DNA from 3 places in the Paenibacillus sp. JJ1722 genome. Region 1 is predicted to be linked to each of the others. Evidence: riboswitches for the same ligand, from Rfam matches in the RefSeq annotation. Region 1 holds a riboswitch; each other region holds the start of a gene.
What was found. A riboswitch is a leader RNA that binds a small molecule or an ion and turns the genes downstream of it on or off. The one in region 1 is predicted to bind cyclic di-AMP.

Region 1 (3,854 bases):
TCTTCATCCGTAGAAATATCAGCCTGTGTGTAATTGGTACTGGAGGTGATCCGTTTAAAGCTAACGACCTTCCCAGTGGATAAATCCACATGAATTTGCAGTTTGCTTTTCGCTGAGGATTCAGGCAGATCAACCCGAAAGGTTTCGTAAGGGTAATTTTTCTTCCATGTACGGTCGTACTGTTGAAGCAGTTTTTCTCTAGATAAATAACCGTACAAATCTGTTTCGGCCTGATAGGTCACGACAGGCTCCTCTGGCTGTGATTCAGTATAGCCCAACTCGGAGCGGGCAAAGTCCAATGCGTGTATGACCGCTTCTTGTTTGCTGATGACCTTTGCGTTCATTACTGATTCTGGACTCGGATTGCTAAGCGAGGGAATAAGCAATTGAAAGATAAAAAAGCAAATCAGGCCAATCCCGCCCAGCAAGCCTAATTTTTTGAAGTTGGCCGTGAGCACGACCGGTTTCCCGATAGGATTCATGAGTTTCCTCCTTAATCTGTAAATAAGAACATCCATTAAAGATATCATACTGCACAGGTTCCCGCCAACAGACCAGCGATATTCATGAAAATAGAGTGAAAGCACTTTAAAGTTCTAATAAAATAAGATAAGCTGCGATTAAACGATGCCCATTCGCAAAATAAAGCCAATTTCACGTTTTTTCGGCGAAATCGATTTTGTGATCTGGATATAGAAGGATTATAATCTTGAGGCAATGCCTATGAAATACATAGGTAATGATATACAGTTGAGCCGAATTTCTATGGGAAAACGGGGGAACCATGTTACTGGGGTGAATTTTACAGCCGATCCTGCTGGATTGGATGTGTAAATAGGGCATACTGTGCTGCCCGAATCCGTCAGCTAACCTCGTAGGCTATGAGCAGGAACCAAGTCAGGCACTCGGTTTTCCGGTGTCTATTTTTGTGTGTATAAAAGTGTTTGGATTGGTTAGACCGCTGCGGGTGCAGATTATTCTTCCGATTGCTGTTATCCCCGGATTTTTTGATTGTATAACCCCTTTAATGGTTAAAATCCGGAGATAAAGGCAAACGCTTCGCTTCTTCAGAACAATTCTGCTCCCTTCGCTGCTGCCCGCCAATAGCACAGGGGGCAGAGTAGTGCTTGACATGCATTCTTCCTGTATTCAGGGAATGCTAATTATAGTTACTAAAGGTTTGGAAAAATCAAAAAAATTAGGGGCAACGACGATCGGAAGATCAAATGGAACGCGTAGCGGGCTTACACCGTATTAAATCACTGTTTTTATAGTTTTAAGGATTAGGAGAGAAGTGATGAATAGATGAATCCCAATGCAAGCTGGCTCCGGCTTTCTCCACCGCAGATATTCGTTGCGGGCTTTGCCATTATCATTCTAATAGGTAGTTTATTGTTAATGCTGCCGATCTCCAATACAACAGGAAAGCCACTTGCGTTTATAGACGCTTTGTTTACTGCCGCTTCCGCGACCTGTGTTACAGGGCTTGTCGTAAAGGATACGGGGACCTTTTTTACAACCTTTGGTCAAGTTGTTATCGTTGCGCTCATTCAGATCGGCGGCCTGGGCTTTATGACTATGGCTACCTTGATCGCGCTGGTGTTCAAACGTCGGATTTCCTTACGGGAGCGCCTCATTTTACAGGAAGCGATGAATCAGACCTCTGTCGAAGGAATTGTCGGATTGATTCGTAAGGTGCTGCTGTACTCGCTGGTCATTGAGGGCGTATGTGCTGCAATATTTGCGATTCGCTGGGCGTTTGATATGCCTGTAGGCAGGGCGATTTATTTTGGGATTTGGCATGCCATCTCCATGTTTAACAATGCTGGTTTTGACTTATTCGGGCACTTTCGCAGCCTGACAGGTTATGTATATGATCCGATTGTTAATTTTACAGCTATGTTCCTGATTATTTCAGGCGGCATTGGTTTTGTAGTGATGTCGGATCTGGCAGAATATCGCAAGCGCAAGAGACTGTCCTTGCATACTAAGGTGGTACTCAGCATGACGGGCGCTATGATTGTAGTCGGCACGCTCGTGATTTTTGTATTTGAGTTTACGAATCCAAAGACTCTTGGCTCGCTTGATTGGGGGGGGAAACTGCTGGGATCTTTATTCCAGTCCGTAACCCCTCGTACCGCAGGTGCCAATACACTGGACATTGCAGGCTTGCGGCAGGCTACGCAGTTTTTTATCATCATACTCATGTTTATCGGGGCTTCTCCTGGCTCTACTGGAGGCGGGATTAAGACCACAACATTCGCGCTGCTCATTGGAGCCGTGATTTCGATGCTACGGGGGCGTGAAGATATTGTGCTGTTCAGGTACCGACTTGCGCAGGGACGAATTTACAAGGCTTTGACCATTACACTGCTGGGGCTGCTGTTCGTGATCGGGGTGACCATGATTTTGTCGGCAACCGAAGATCATCATTTTTTGATGATCTTGTTCGAGACGGTGTCTGCGTTTGGTACGGTGGGGCTGTCGATAGGGCTTACACCTGATTTGACAGTCATAGGCAAGCTGGTGATTACCCTGACGATGTTTGCAGGTAGACTGGGGCCACTCACGCTAGCTTATGCACTGGGGCCGAAAAAGGGTAAAGAATTATATCGTCATCCGGAAGGCAAAATGATTATAGGATGAATCATTTCATATTCATTTCGTTGGTTTAATTATTTCAGGATTTTTGTAAAATCCTCATTTATGAAATTGATTCAGATAAGGGAGTTTTCGAGTAGATATGAAAACGCAGCAGTTTGTAGTTATTGGCTTGGGGCGGTTTGGCTCAAGCCTGGCTTTGCAATTGGTGGATATGGGGTGCGAGGTGCTAGGCATTGACCGGAATGAGGATGTGGTGGACAGTATGAGTGAGATGTTGACACATACTGTCGTGGCGGACGCTACCGATGAAGACTCATTGCGATCACTGGGCATCCGTAATTTCGATTGCGGCATTGTTGCTATTGGTGATGACATTCAGGTAAGCATCCTGACCGCCATTTTGCTGAAGGAGCTGGGTGTGAAAAAAGTCGTAGCCAAAGCCATATCTGTGCTGCACGGGCGTGCGTTAGAGAAGCTCGGTGTGGACCGGATCATTTATCCAGAACGGGATATGGGTATCCGGGTGGCTCATCAGCTAGTCACGCCTAATTTGCTCGATTATTTGGAGTTGTCCAAAGAATACAGTATTGTGGAACTCAATGTACCTGCATGTCTGAATGGCAAAACGCTAGCAGAGCTAAATGCCCGTACTCGCTTTGGTTGTAGTGTCGTGGCGCTTCATACGGCGAACGGTATCCTGATCGCACCGACGGCTATGGATCGGCTAAAAGCAGACGATATTATGGTCATCATCGGCTCGAATGACAATATCGGTCGCTTTGAGGATGAGGTTGTTAATGTCAATGAAGAGGGCTAAACCCTCTACACCATACGATAGCCTGCAAACGACGCACGTGTCTCGCTAATCCAGCGTCGTGCTGTCGGACCGAGATCGGTCGTCTCCGAGTAAATGAGGGAGGTCGTTCGGCGTGTCTCCTTCAAATCGGGCAAGTACAATGCAGTGAGTCCATTATCCCGTAATAGTTCGCTGCGCAAATAGGATTTGGGTAGCAAGGCGGAAGCCTTACAGGTTGGAAGCAGGCGTACAATTGCCTCGAAGGAGTCGATTTCCATGCGGATATCCGGCATGATGCCGCTGCGCTGGAATAAGTCATCCGTCAGACTGCGATACCAGGTTCCTTTGGAGAAAATAATCATTGGCAATCCTTGCAGGTCTTTCATCGAGGCCGTTTCTGTCTTGACGGTTAATTCATGTCCAATGGGAACAACAAGCTCCAAATGATCATCAA
Region 2 (3,854 bases), 1.3 Mb from region 1:
ACCGATCTCAAGTGCGCCCTTCGTCTCATCCAATCCGGCAGCATTTACAATCTTATTGAGAATATTCTGATCAATCAAGAAATTTTGTCCCAAACTCTTTTTGAACGAAAAACCGTGCCGTTGAATAATGTCCTTCGTACGCCGCGGTGTTGCTATATCTTGAATCCCTGTCATACGGATATCACAATCCTTCACTTTCAATTTGTGCCAGCGCCCCGGCAAATTCCTCGCGGCTGATCTGAAATACAGAGAGCCGTTTATGTAGCTGCTTTCCGTTACAATAACCAATACCCAGCACATTCCCTAAGGCCATACGGCGTGCAGCAGCATTGGGGTGGGTGATGAGTCCAGCATCAATCAGGTCCGCCCACTCAATCAGCGGGTCGGCGCCTTCCACTGTCGTATGGACCCGTGCAAGAGCGTGTCTGATCGCTTCCGGTGAGGCATTCTCCACGCCAATATCTCCTTTGCGCGTCGCTTCTGCCTCGGGTATAAAGGCCTGCTTGCAGCCGGGTACCTTGGAAGCGATAATCTTACGGATGCGCTCCCCTGCATGATCGGGATCGGTTAAAATGATGACCCCCCGCCGCTCCTGCGCCAATGCAATTTTACGCAGCGTCATTTTATTAATGGCGGAGCCGCCAGTTTCTATCGTATCCGCTTCAACAGCGCGGCGAATGGCCACCGTATCATCCCGGCCCTCTACCACGATCACTTCCTTGATCATTTGCGTTTCCCTCCACTGCTACACAGCAAGCTATATTTATCTTTCCCTGCTTTTGAAAACAAAATAAGAAGAGGATATCCTCTTCTTAGCATGGCATAACTATGTTGTTAATACTATCGCATTGCCCTCAACATACACAACCTGTTTTAGTTGATTTCAGGCTTTACCGGTCCGATAACATAAACGGTTTTACCGTGCTTACGACCAAATTGGTTGGCTCGGCTCAAACTCTCATAATACACATCGATTTTGTGGCCTTTAATCGCGCCACCGGTATCCTCCGCACGGCGGAAGCCCACCCCTTCGATATACACCCACCAGCCGATTGGAATTACACTCGGATCGACCGCGATGGTGCGTCCTTCCGTGACACGTGCGCCGGATGCAGTACGTGTACCGATACCTGGCTCCTGTGAGGAATACGCCGTCATGGAGACATTTTGTAAAACTTTGCTATATTTAAAATTGACGCCTGCTTTACGGACAGCACTGCCCGAACTAACCGTTGTTGCCTTAACCGCATCATTGGGACCGACGGAAGCAGCCAGAACGACCGGTTTTTTCTTCGTTCCTACTGCAATGACTTTATCCACACGGTTCTGTGCAACTTCCTTGTTAACCAGCTGTTTGGATACCAACTTTCCATCATGATATACCTTTTGAACGTGCTGGACGACCACACCCGATTTGCCGCTTTGAATGACCCGATTATCGCCTTTATAAAGACTCGGATCGGCCGTTTTGATGACCTGATAAGGCACCTGTTTTTTCTGTTCGACCTGCTGTTTCTTCACACGGACGATTTTTATGTCCATGTTAGACGAAACAGAGGCATCCAACGCAGGATAAACTTTATCCGTTGATGATAATTTATAGCCCGAGGTACGAATGGCACCTTCTACTGTATTTTCTGTTGTGTACAGCTTTTTCGTCTCATTGCCTGAAGATACTTTGACTTGATTGGCACGTTTAATGACTACGCGATCGCCATCCTGTATTGCTCCATTTAGCGGCATGGAAACTGTATCATGCGGCTGAAGTGAAATGGAATGCTCGCTCAGCAAATCTTGAAGCTTGGATTCCCGGGTTTCTACCGCAGACGCCTTGCCATCGATGACAAAAAAGACTTGTTTTTTAGATTGCGTGTACATCAGAATTGAAATCATAATCGTTAGCGCGATTAGAAAAATAGCAACCAAAGCAGCCTGGCGCACATTCTCTTGCTTCCAACGCAATACGTAAGACATGCTGGATGAGCGTGACTCATGGGTATCCTTTTTTTGGAAAATGCCCATTTCCTCCGTCCTCCTTACATAGCCCGCCGTCTGGAGTAAGACATAGTTGAGATTTGACGTGACTATAACAGATTTTCTACAAGACAAGCCCAAACTGCGACTGTCCTGCACCATGTACCCGTCTTCGCGGCATGCTGTCCTCCCCTGTTTAACCACAGTATGATGACAGATTTTCTTTTATTCACAACAAAAAAAGCCAGAGAAAGAGACTAGAGAGCTCTTTCGTGGCTTCCGGCATGTGTGAATATGCGGGAAAACTCATGCACGAGATGGCTTCTCTCTTGTTACGCTTACGGGGTTAGCTGTCGGGTTCGGACGTAGAGAGTCGCCCTAGCTTGGGTCAACCGCTCATGGCGGTCGCCTTCACATTCACCCCGAAGACCCAGAAAGAAATCGAAATACGGCTCCTCCACCTATTCAATCCCATCCGGGGAAAGAATTTCGGTCGAGCCGGCTGGCGGAAGAGACGTTCCCTTCTTGCACATATGCCGGACGTACTGTAAGCCATATCGGTTCCCCCGTTCCCTGTAAAAGGGACTCAGCGAGACTGGTTCATGAAATGACTTGTTGATGTTTACATTCAAACAACAATTCACTGAAAAGATGATATCCTGTTTCTATGCATGTTGTAAAGCAGGTTTCAAGTACATTTTTTAAAATATTCGGTTAAAATATTGTAATATTCTCGAGTTTCCTGCAACAAATTCATGATTAGCTTCGTCTATCTCTTTATTTTGATCGATTTCTTCACTTTTTCATTGAATGTCAAATCGTTCCAGGGCATTTTGGGTCGTTATTGACACTAATTCCTCCACTGTAATCCCTTTGATTTGGGCTGCAGCCTCTGCTACCAGTCTCACATGTGCAGACTCATTTCGCTTCCCACGAAACGGATGAGGCGTCAGATAGGGAGCATCAGTTTCAATGAGCAGACGGTCCAGCGGCACCTGTGCGAGCACCTCTTTTGGCTGCTTGGCATTTTTGAACGTTATTGGACCACCGAAGGAAAGGTGAAATCCCATATCCAGCACCATTTTGGCTGTCTCCCAGCTACCCGAAAAGGAGTGCATGACTCCTCCAATCTCACTCGCTTTTTCCTCGCGCAATATCCTAACAATATCTTCATGTGCATCCCGGTTATGAATAACAATGGGCATTTTGAGCTCACGAGCCAGACCAATTTGATTTCGAAACACCCGATGCTGCACATCCTTCGGTGATGTATCCCAATAATAATCCAGACCGATCTCTCCGATGGCTACAACCTTTTTATGACTGCATAACGATGCAATCCATTCTAGATCGCCCTCCTGCATTGTAATAGCATCCTGCGGATGCCATCCAACTGCCGCATAAATAAAATCATACGTCTCGGCCAATTTCATAGTGGATGGAATGGTCTCACGATTAAATCCGATATTGATCATCCGTGTTACTCCTGATTCGACAGCACGTGATATAACTTCTTCACGATCTTCGTCAAATTGTGGCGCATCCAAGTGAGTATGAGTGTCGAATAAATCCAAGGTTTACATCTCCTTTTTTTACTTACATTTCTATATAGTTGTCTATTCTTTGACAAAATAATTCCTTATTTCGGCAGGAAGCCTGTCTTTTACCGCGTTCAATTTATTCTGGGGAAAATACATATGATATTTTCCTCGGTGAATACCACTTATTGAGCGCACAATTTCCGAAACTTCGGATATTTCACTCACCTCGCCCTGACGTCCAAGCAGTAAAATCTGGTTGTCCGTCGAGCCACCCTGCCGAAACACATCATAAGGAAGATCTGTCGGAAAATCAATTTCAAAATCATATTCAGGGTGCAA
Region 3 (3,854 bases), 2.8 Mb from region 1:
GGTTAGTGTATCATGCATATTATTGACCGAACCTGTCGTTGCCGCTGTTGTGACCGCAGTGAATAAAGCCGATTGTCCAATGCCGAAACGAACCTCTTTCCCTTCCATGCTTCCTTGAGAAGCATCCACACCCAGTGTCTGGATTAACGGGTTACCTGTCTTTTCAGACACGTACGTAATAGATAGAAAAATAAGAAACAATACCATCATGGAGCTAAAAATAATCCAGCCCTGCTTACGATTACGGGCAAACAGTCCAAAGGTATACGGCAACGAAGCCGGCATTACCCACATTGCCAAAATTTCCAGCACGTTCGTCCAAGGACTTGGATTTTCAAAAGGATGCGCAGAGTTAGCTCCCGCATAACCGCCTCCATTCGTCCCCAAATGCTTGATGGACTCCAGAGAAGCAATGGGCCCCATAGAAATCTGCTGCTGTGTTCCGCTCAGCGTCGTAAGATCCGCCGTAGGCTGTAGCGTCTGTGGTACCTTCAATCCAACCAGCACCAGCGTAAGCACAAAGGCCAGCGGCAGGAAAATCCTTATAATGGCTTTAATAAAATCTTGAAAGAAATTGCCCATCCCTTCACCGCGCCGCGTCAATCCTCTCATAAAAGCCGCAGCAACCGCAAAACCGGAAGCAGCCGAAGTGAACATCATCATCGTGACGAACGCCATCTGTGTCAGATACGTAAGCCCGCTTTCTCCGCTATAATGTTGGAGATTCGTATTCGTCATAAAGCTGATTACCGTATTAAAAGCTAGTGATGCTTCCATATTACTGTTTCCAGCCGGATTACCGGGAAGCATTCCCTGTAAACGCAACAGCAAGTAGCTGATCGCCACAAGCACGACATTCGTTGCAATGAAACTCATAACATACGTAGTCCAACGCATGCTCTCCAGCTTCTTCAATCCTACTATCTTATAAATCAGCTTTTCTGTTCCGCCAAAAATCCGATCCGTCCGATTGGGTTCATTCGAGAATACATGATACATATAGGTGCCCACTGGCTTTACCAAGAGCAGCAATATGACGATCACAATTCCAATTTGAAGCAGCTCCATCCTTTATTCCTCCTTCAAAATGCTCCTGCGTTTGGAACAACAGACCTGCTTCCAGAGCACCAAACGTGTGCACACGTTTGCGAAAACCTGCTACCTATGATGCTTAATATTCAGATCTGTTGTTCCCGCCCGCTCTATCCCCTATAGCTGATTAGAACTTTTCAGGGTTCAGGAGTGCGTAGATTAAATACATAAACACAATAGCCGTAAGTCCAAGTATAACGATCATCCTCTTCGTCCTCCTTTAGAGGTCTGCGCATCACACCAGCGTACAAACAGCAGTATCACTCCATAACTCACAGCCATGACGAGCAGCATGTATATATCCATCATGTTTATACCCTCCGTATCGGTCCTCAGATCGCCATTCTTATTTGATCATAAAATCATAAAACAACTATGTTATAAGTGCTTATCCGTTCAGCAGAAAACCCACCTCTCCGTTCAATGTGTAGATCACATGATCCGCTCCCAATCCCCGATAAATTCCTTGTGGATTACAGCCGTGCGTAATAACATAGATCGATTCCGATGTTAGCGGCCGACATATTTGCAGGAAACGGCACGTCAGATTCAAGCTGTTCTCGAACAAATACACACTACCAATTTCTTTTTTTGGAAAATTCCATTTTCCTGCTTGCATGGTATTGATGCGGACAATGTGCTCCACACCCATTTTTTTGAGCTGTCGTTCCTCCTGGGCGCTATTCGTGAGAACTGCAAACGCCAATTTTTTGAAAATAAGCAATTTCACAAAACTTCTGCCCGCTTCATTCGGTGCAGTGACAATAATTAACCGACCTTCCATCAGTAGCTCCTCTCCCGGTATAAAAAGACAACAAAAAGAAGCCGAAGGAAAAAGGCTTTCCTCCGGCTTCTTACATATCCATGATAAAATAAACCATGGCTGCACACGGCGGTTTGTTGCCTCTCCCTGTACGCTTACGAGGTTAGCTGTCGGATTCGGACGTGAGAGTCGCCCTATTTCTGGCACTTGACCTGAAAATTCACCCCATGAGACACACGGCTTCCGAAGCCGTACAATCTCGATTGGTTCCCCCGCTTTTGCAACTGCAAAATTCAGCGCTATAGACATTTCGTTGTTGCTTCATTCAAGTTAATTTGAAATTACGTCTTGAATCATACACCCGCGCATGGAAGACTGTAAAGCTCAACTGCGGGGTTATAAATCGGCCTTTAGAGCCTAGGATATTAATAATAGCGCTTACAATGCAACTATGCTTCTCACAGCTCCTTCAATCTCTGTTTTTCATCCCTTTTCGAAAATGACAAGCATGTCAATATTGGCGTAGGGTAGGGCGTTTTTGGCCTTTTTTTGTAAAAAGAGAAGAAAATACGCTATATGTACCAGCTAAACACCGATTGAACCCGCTTTTATAAGAAGAAACACCTTAATTCGCTCCATTTGCGGTGCGATTTACTGTTTTGAACAAAATACGATTTTACAGCGGCTAAAGGCTTGATACAGCTTTTCAAAACTTGCAACCTCGATTTTAATTGCTTACAATTTAATTGCTGAATATTGAATAAGGAGAGATACTATGACCGTTTATGAATATGATGCGCACACCCTGCAAGGGAAACAAATTCCGTTATCCACATATGAAGGGAACGTTCTGCTTATCGTGAACACTGCCAGCAAATGTGGGTTAACCCCCCAATACAAAGCGCTACAAGAGCTATATGACCAGTACCATGAACAGGGGCTCGAAATTTTGGGATTTCCCAGCAACCAATTTGCCAAACAAGAGCCAGGTTCCAGCGAGGAGATTTCCGAGTTTTGCCAGATCAATTATGGTGTTACCTTTCCGATGTTCGCCAAGACAGATGTCAATGGCGATCAAGCGCACCCCTTATTTCGTTACCTGACCCAAACTGCTCCGGGGGTATTAGGGTCCAAAGCGATCAAATGGAATTTTACTAAATTCTTAATTACACGAGAAGGTAACGTATTTAAGCGCTATGCACCGCAAACCACTCCAGATAAGCTGGCGGGAGATATAGAGAAGCTTTTGCAGCAAAACTGACATCCTTCTTTATCACAGTTAATAAATGACCTATTGTCTACCGTTGCTTCTGTGGCTAAAGGATATAACGAAAAATGCTTAACAAAAAAAGCATCCCTTCACGTAAACCGTGTCAGGATGCTTTTTTAACTGAGTCTTGCATATAATGCGGTCGAGAGGACTCGAACCTCCACGGGCGTACGCCCACTACCCCCTCAAGATAGCGTGTCTGCCATTCCACCACGACCGCAAATCATAATGTAATGAGGCAACAGATTTATTATACTCTCTCTTCAACTATTTGTAAACAAAAATATAATAATTATTTTATATGTTATTTTAACTAACATGTATGAGCGATAAGAATATTTGATTTGACACAAAAGCTATTTAAATGTAAATATATATTACATATATTTCGAATATTTTTCGTTATCCCCAAGTAAAAAGTAAAATAACATAACATGACATAAGGATTCACTTCGAGGAGGCGAACCACCTTGCATAAAGGCAACCGCTTGCTGAACTATGCATTATTGTTGGACCCTTCCCTACCTGTTGGTGGCTTTACCCGTTTTAACGGACTGGAGAAACTATCGCGTAACGGACATTTGAACAGTCTACAAGACCTGGAACATTACATGCTGGATGATTTGTATCCTCAATTTACAACCGTTGACGGCATGGCTATCAAAAGTCTGTATGTCGCCATCCAGCAGAATGACAGTTGGCGGATCGCCCTCATTGATAAGATGCTGC

Region 2: another riboswitch for cyclic di-AMP. It lies ahead of ACM1ND_RS00140 (3D domain-containing protein); the one in region 1 lies ahead of ACM1ND_RS21620 (TrkH family potassium uptake protein).
Region 3: another riboswitch for cyclic di-AMP. It lies ahead of ACM1ND_RS06865 (hypothetical protein); the one in region 1 lies ahead of ACM1ND_RS21620 (TrkH family potassium uptake protein).

What each region holds. Positions count from the first base shown of each region.
Region 1 covers NZ_CP182500.1:4,861,356-4,865,209, reverse strand. The annotation lists gene ACM1ND_RS21625 (CPBP family intramembrane glutamic endopeptidase) at 1-482, opposite strand, end outside; cyclic di-AMP (ydaO/yuaA leader) riboswitch at 744-896, shown strand; gene ACM1ND_RS21620 (TrkH family potassium uptake protein) at 1,306-2,646, shown strand; gene ACM1ND_RS21615 (potassium channel family protein) at 2,744-3,421, shown strand; gene ACM1ND_RS21610 (LysR family transcriptional regulator) at 3,427-3,854, opposite strand, start outside.
Region 2 covers NZ_CP182500.1:28,699-32,552, reverse strand. The annotation lists gene rsmA (16S rRNA (adenine(1518)-N(6)/adenine(1519)-N(6))-dimethyltransferase RsmA) at 1-174, opposite strand, end outside; gene rnmV (ribonuclease M5) at 182-727, opposite strand; gene ACM1ND_RS00140 (3D domain-containing protein) at 874-2,022, opposite strand; cyclic di-AMP (ydaO/yuaA leader) riboswitch at 2,294-2,576, opposite strand; gene ACM1ND_RS00135 (TatD family hydrolase) at 2,778-3,548, opposite strand; gene ACM1ND_RS00130 (HD domain-containing protein) at 3,591-3,854, opposite strand, start outside.
Region 3 covers NZ_CP182500.1:1,544,398-1,548,251, reverse strand. The annotation lists gene kdpA (potassium-transporting ATPase subunit KdpA) at 1-1,068, opposite strand, end outside; gene ACM1ND_RS06870 (potassium-transporting ATPase subunit F) at 1,220-1,297, opposite strand; gene ACM1ND_RS06865 (hypothetical protein) at 1,481-1,876, opposite strand; cyclic di-AMP (ydaO/yuaA leader) riboswitch at 1,992-2,164, opposite strand; gene ACM1ND_RS06860 (glutathione peroxidase) at 2,631-3,116, shown strand; tRNA gene ACM1ND_RS06855 (tRNA-Leu) at 3,263-3,345, opposite strand; gene ACM1ND_RS06850 (urease accessory protein UreF) at 3,614-3,854, shown strand, end outside.